3 regions of the Paraburkholderia sp. J41 genome follow, and region 3 is predicted to be linked to each of the others. Evidence: predicted binding sites of a transcription regulator. Region 3 holds the regulator's gene; each other region holds the start of a gene.
The links. Region 3 encodes LexA, which represses DNA repair genes until DNA is damaged. Its sites were predicted from a motif close to ACTGTATNNNNATACAGT; they were not measured.

Region 1: U5805_RS13725 (putative DNA modification/repair radical SAM protein) is a predicted target of LexA. The motif match lies at 1,387-1,404, and genes of this name have one in related genera.
Region 2: recA (recombinase RecA) is a predicted target of LexA. The motif match lies at 1,038-1,055, and genes of this name have one in related genera.

Annotation. Positions count from the first base shown of each region.
Region 1 is NZ_CAJMZE010000011.1:56,404-58,604, reverse strand. Features, by position in the region: gene U5805_RS13730 (UdgX family uracil-DNA binding protein) at 1-153, opposite strand, end outside; gene U5805_RS13725 (putative DNA modification/repair radical SAM protein) at 163-1,374, opposite strand; gene U5805_RS13720 (2'-5' RNA ligase family protein) at 1,623-2,189, shown strand.
Region 2 is NZ_CAJMZE010000027.1:3,711-5,911, reverse strand. Features, by position in the region: gene recA (recombinase RecA) at 1-959, opposite strand, end outside; gene U5805_RS23485 (response regulator transcription factor) at 1,181-1,969, shown strand; gene U5805_RS23480 (sensor histidine kinase) at 1,981-2,201, shown strand, end outside.
Region 3 is NZ_CAJMZE010000015.1:76,200-78,400, reverse strand. Features, by position in the region: gene U5805_RS17345 (DUF2939 domain-containing protein) at 1-86, opposite strand, end outside; gene U5805_RS17340 (hypothetical protein) at 197-583, opposite strand; gene lexA (transcriptional repressor LexA) at 614-1,264, opposite strand; gene U5805_RS17330 (sulfate ABC transporter substrate-binding protein) at 1,582-2,201, shown strand, end outside.

The DNA of each region.
Region 1 (2,201 bases), on a different contig from region 3:
CGCTGTGTCGTCGATCAACGCTTGCTGCTGCGGCCCCTCGGTCGCCTCTGCGAGGCGCCATTGAATCGACGCCGGCGGAAGTTCCTCCGCGAGCGCCGTGAGCGCGGCCGCGCGCCACGCGGCAAAGCGATCTTCGATCACGATGGTGCGCATCCGCCGTTCTCACAACAACGCGAGTTGCACCGGCGGTGGCGTGAGCACGCGGCGCAGTTTCTCGGACGACGCGTCATGCAGGGCGGCACGATAATCTTGCGTCACCACGAACGGCCGGATCTTCTCCATCGGGCAGCGCAGACGGATCAAATCGTCGTAACGGATGCGACGCGTACGCCGCAGTTCCACGAGACGTTTTGCGTTCCTCATGCCGATGCCGGGCACGCGCGCGATCACGCGAAGCGGCGCGCGGTTGAGGTCGACAGGAAAATGCTCGCGATGAGCAAGCGCCCACGCGAGCTTCGGATCGATTTCGAGCGCGAGGTCTCCACTTTTTTCGAACAGTTCGTTTACATTGAAGCCGTAGCCGCGCAACAGAAAGTCGGCTTGATAAAGCCGATGTTCGCGCAGCAGAGGCGGCGCCTGCGCGGGCAGGGCCGACGGACTGTCTGGAATGGGACTGAACGCCGAATAGTAAACGCGCTTAAGTTTGAACGATCCATACAGCGATTCGGCCGTTTGCAGGATGGTGCGGTCGTTCGTCTGGTCGGCGCCGACGATCATTTGCGTGCTTTGTCCGGCCGGCGTGAATGGCGGCGCCTTCGTCTCGGCCTGCGCCTCTTCCTGAGCCAGCCGGATCGATCCCATCGCCAGCTTGATGGTTCGCACGTTTTTTTCGGGCGCGAGGCGCGCGAGACTGCCGTCCGTCGGCAATTCGATATTCACGCTCAGCCGGTCCGCATAGCGTCCGGCTTTGGCAATGAGTTCAGGATCGGCGTCCGGAATGGTTTTTAGATGCAGATAACCGCGGAACTGATGTTCCTCCCGCAACGACTGCGCCACGCGCACCAGTTGTTCCATCGTGTAGTTGGACGACTGGATAACGCCTGAGCTTAGAAACAGGCCGTCGATGTAATTGCGCCGGTAAAAATCGAGCGTGAGGTCGACGACTTCCTCGGGCGTGAACCGCGCGCGCGGAACATTGCTGGAGCGCCGGTTCACGCAGTACTGGCAGTCGTACAGACAAAAGTTGGTCAGCAGGATTTTGAGGAGCGACACGCAGCGCCCGTCCGGCGTAAAGCTGTGACAGATGCCCGCGCCAGTGCTCGCGCCGATCCCGGAAACGCCGCGCGAACCGCGCTTGGGCGCGCCGCCGCTTGCACACGAAGCGTCGTACTTTGCCGCGTCGGCCAACACTTCGAGTTTTTGTTGCAGTTCCACGTTGCCACCGATACTGTACGTATATACAGTATTCTACGTGGGCGGACGACGAGTGCAAGCGGAAAATGAAAGGGTTTTTGGGGCGGAATCGGCGGGCAGGCCGGGCGGCAAATCGGGCGATGAATCGTACGAGAGGCACGCGCGCATGAACCTGAAGCACGAAGGAACCCGAAGCACGCAGGAATCCTCATGGCACGTTCAAAAGCTCATAACGCCCACTTCGCTCCCATGCGTATCGGTGACATGCCATGACCCAACTCGCGCTACCTGGACTCGAAACGCCGCTCTCGGACGTCGTACATCAATTGTTCTTCGCGGTGATGCCCGATCCGGACACGGCCGCCCGCATCGCCGCGTTGGCGAATCATTGGCAGTCCGAAGCGGGTATCAAGGCCAAGCCGAGGCCAACCGGCCATCTGCACGTTACGCTGAACGTTCTGGGCGCAGCGTTTTACCTGCCGCCGCCGGTCATTTCCCGCGCGTGCGCCGTGGCCGCAACTCTCAGCGCTTTGCCGTTCGACGTAACGTTCGACCGGTTGGCCCATTTCGGGCGGCATTGGGTGCTCACGTCCAGCACCGGCGTCGAAGCGCTGATCGACTTTCGGCAACGGCTCGCCGGTTTGCTCAAGCAAGCGTATCTGCAAGCCGGCAACGCGCGTTTCACGCCGCATCTCACGCTGCTTTACGACAACCGCAAGTTCGCCACGCGCGAGATCGAGCCGATCACGTGGAGCGTGCGTGAATTCGTGCTGATCGACAGCTTGCAGGGCGAGACGCACTATGACTTCAAGGCGCGCTTCCCGTTGAACGATTGACGCCCGGCAACA
Region 2 (2,201 bases), on a different contig from region 3:
CGCAGGAATTCGCGCGCGTTGTCCTTGCCCTGGCCGATGCGTTCGCCGTTATAGCTGTACCACGCACCTGCCTTGTCGACGATCTTGGCCTGCACGCCCAGGTCGATGACTTCGCCCTGACGCGAAATGCCTTCACCATAAAGGATGTCGAACACGGCTTCGCGGAACGGCGGCGAAACCTTATTCTTCACGACCTTCACGCGCGTTTCGCTGCCGATGACTTCGTCGTTCTTCTTGATCGAGCCAATACGGCGAATGTCCAGACGCACCGACGCGTAGAACTTGAGCGCGTTGCCGCCCGTGGTGGTTTCCGGGTTGCCGAACATCACGCCGATCTTCATGCGAATCTGGTTGATGAAGATCACCATGCAGTTCGTCTTCTTGATCGTGCCGGTGAGCTTGCGCAGCGCCTGCGACATCAGACGCGCCTGCAAGCCGGGCAGCGAGTCGCCCATTTCGCCTTCGATTTCGGCCTTCGGCACGAGCGCCGCGACCGAGTCGATCACGATCATGTCGATCGAGCCGGAGCGCACCAGCGCGTCGGCAATTTCGAGCGCCTGCTCGCCCGTGTCCGGCTGCGAGATGAGCAGTTCGGGCACGTTCACGCCGAGCTTGGAGGCGTATTGCACGTCGAGCGCGTGTTCCGCGTCGATGAACGCCGCCGTGCCGCCGATCTTTTGCAGTTCGGCGATCACCTGGAGCGTGAGCGTGGTCTTGCCCGACGATTCCGGCCCGTAGATCTCGACCACGCGGCCGCGCGGCAGGCCGCCGACGCCGAGCGCGATGTCGAGGCCGAGCGAGCCCGTGGAAACCACCTGGATGTCTTCGACCGCGTCGCCGTCGCCGAGTCGCATGATCGACCCTTTGCCGAACTGCTTTTCGATCTGCGCGAGCGCGGCGGCCAGCGCCTTGCTCTTTTCAGCAGTCAGCCCAGCCGAGCCTTTCTTGCTATCTTCCATGAATCGTCCTTTGCTATGATGAACGGCGTCTCGTGACGATGCGCGGGCCTCGTTGGGCGAACACGCATGAACGCAGACACTGTATAAAAAAACAGTGGTTTTGGCAAGTCTTTCTGGCTTGTCACAACCTCGAATTTCGGGAGACCGCCGCGCGCCGGCCGAAGGAGTCACGGCGCGGGCGCTGCGAGACCGTTCAGGTCCGGAAGCCACGCTGGCGCATCATGCGAATCCTCATTGCCGAAGACGACAGCATACTCGCGGACGGTCTCGTCCGATCACTCCGCCAATCGGGCTATGCCGTTGATCACGTGCGCAGCGGCGTGGACGCCGATACGGCCTTGTCGATGCAGTCGTTCGACCTGCTGATCCTCGATCTCGGCCTGCCGAAAATGACGGGCCTCGAAGTGCTGCGCCGCTTGCGCGCGCGCAATTCCAACCTGCCCGTGCTGATCCTCACCGCCGCCGACAGCGTCGACGAACGCGTGAAGGGCCTCGACCTCGGCGCCGACGACTACATGGCCAAGCCGTTCGCGCTCAACGAACTCGAAGCGCGGGTGCGCGCGCTCACGCGGCGCGGCGCGGGCGGCGGCCCGACGGTCGTGCGCCACGGCGCGCTCGCGTTCGACCAGGTGGGGCGCGTCGCGCGCATCCACGATCAGGTGCTCGACCTTTCCGCGCGCGAGCTGGGCGTGCTCGAAGTGCTGCTGCAACGGCTCGGGCGCCTCGTCTCGAAGGAGCAGCTCGTCGATCACCTCTGCGAATGGGGCGAGGAAGTCAGCAACAACGCGATCGAAGTCTACGTACACCGGCTGCGCAAGAAGCTCGAAACCGGCGGCGTGCGCATCGTGACCGTGCGCGGGCTCGGCTATTGCCTCGAAAAAGAAGCGAAGGAAGCGCCGGGCGCGGCGAACGGCGGCCCGAACGACGCCGCCGCGGCAGGCCAGGGCAGCGGCCAAAGCCCAGGCCAAAGCGCGCCGCCTGGCATGCCCGCCAGCCACTATTACAAGTAGCGGAGGCGACGATGGCCGGGCGTCCCTTCGCCGCGCTCGCCGGCCGCCGCACCGGCGCTTCGGACCCGCGAGGCCGCGCCGATCCTGCCGATCCTGCCGATTCCGCCGATTCCGCCCACGCGCTCGACGACGAAGCGCGCGACGCCCGCTACGCCAATCCGTTTGCGCCGCCGGACGAGAGCGAAGCCGTCGCCGAGGCGCGCCCGCGCTCGCTGTTCGGCGAAATCCTCGA
Region 3 (2,201 bases):
CCGAGTACCGCAACGGTAGCAATCACCGCGACGGTGATCGCAAGGGGCTTTTTCCAGCTTGAGGTATTCGCGAGCGGCTCTGTCATAAGGTGGGCGTGATCGTTCGGTCAAGGATTGACCGCCATAAAGCGAAAACGATCCCGAAGCACAAACAGAACCCGCATCGCGGCGCGTCCTTTTTTGCGACGCGCGTGCCTTATTTCGCGAGCGCGGCCGGCAAGTCGGTCGGTTGCTCGGCAATGCAGCGGTCGATCGCGCGGCACACCGCGTCCACCGTGCCCACCAGAATGAGCCGCGACGGGCCGTGATAGACGCGCACCGGCGCGCGGCGCGCGGGTTGGTCGACGTTGAGCGCGCTGTTGAGCGAAACACGCGCGAACGCCGGCTGTGCCGAGGGCAGCGGCGGCAGGTCGGCCGTGCTGGTGGCGACGAGGTTGGGCGCGTTGTCGATATCGTCGAAGAGCGAGCCGTTGATGGCGGCAGCCGTGGCGCGCATCTCGCGCGCGGCGCACGAGGCGATTCCACGCAGATGACGCAGGCGGCCGAATTGACGGAAGGGCAGCAGACGGGCAAGGCGTTCCATGACTCTCTCCAGACGGATATCAGCGGATTTTTAGAATTCGGTGGGGCGAATCAAGCCGACCGCGATGCCTTCCAGCGCGAATTCCGCGCTGCCGGACTCGACGAAAATATTGTCGTAGTCGGGGTTTTCGGCGATCAGCTCCAGGCCGTTCGGGCGGCGCTTGAGGCGTTTGACCGTGACGTCGTCGCCAAGACGCGCCACGACGATCTGGCCGTCCTTCGCCTCGGCCTTCTTCTGCACGGCGAGCAGGTCGCCGTCGAGAATGCCGGCGTCGCGCATCGAAAGACCGCGCACTTTCAGCAGATAGTCGGGGCGGCTCGAAAAGAGCGCCGGGTCGCACATGTAGTTCTGCGAGATATGTTCCTGCGCGAGGATCGGGCTGCCCGCCGCCACGCGGCCGACGAGCGGCAGCGCGAGCTGCATGATGCTCGCATGCGGCAGCGTGAACTGATGCGGCAGCTCGTCGCCCATGGGCACGAGACGGATGCCGCGCGAGGCGCCCGCAGCCAGCTCGATCACGCCCTTGCGCGCCAGCGCGCGCAAATGTTCCTCGGCCGAATTGGCGGAACTGAAACCCAGCTCCGCCGCGATTTCGGCGCGGGTGGGCGGGAAGCCGGTGCGCTCGATCGCCCGGCGGATCAGATCGAAAACCTGCTGTTGTCGTGCGGTGAGTTTGGTCATGGCGCCACTGTATGTTTAAACAGGTGACTGTATTTTTATACAGTATTTGCCGCTTTTCAAGTGTTACTTGAAGTTCGTCGCCCCGATGCCTTGCCGATGCCGCCGCAGCAGCGTTTCATGGCGCCCTGACGGACGGAAAAATGCCGTTGCAGCGGTTTCCTCTGTCGCTTACCACTTTTGCGTATTAAAAAATGAAGAAACATTATTTTTAATGATGTAAGCGGATCGCTAGACTGGCCTCCATCGTTAGCGGCAACTGAGTCGGCAACTGAGCGGCAACTTGCCGGCAACCACATACGGGCACGGAGAACAGATAGATGGTCACGGAATCGGGGAAATTGGCGGGGAAAGCGGCGGAGAAAGCGCCGCGAGCAGGCTGGCTCAGGACATGGGCGGCGAGGCTGGCGCTCGGAGCGGCGCCGCTGATCGTGCCGGTCGCGGCATTGCTGGGCGGCGCGGCGGCGCTGGCGCCCGTGGCCGCGCATGCCGATACCGCGCTGCTCAACGTCTCCTACGACCCGACGCGCGAGTTGTATCAGGACATCAACGAAGCCTTCATCAAGCAGTGGAAGGCGAAGACGGGCGAAACCATCACCATCAAGCAGTCGCATGGCGGCTCGGGCGCGCAGGCGCGTTCGGTGCTCGACGGCCTGCAAGCCGATGTCGTCACGCTCGCGCTCGCCTGGGACATCGACGCGCTCGCCAACAAGGGCCTCGTCGCGAAAGACTGGCAAAAGCGTCTGCCGGACAACGCCTCGCCGTACACCTCGACCATCGTGTTTCTCGTGCGCAAGGGCAACCCGAAGCACATCAAGGATTGGGACGATCTCGCGAAGCCGGGCGTCTCGATCGTGACGCCGAATCCGAAAACCTCGGGCGGCGCGCGCTGGAACTACCTTGCGGCGTGGGCCTACGCGCTGCATCAGCCGGGCGGCAA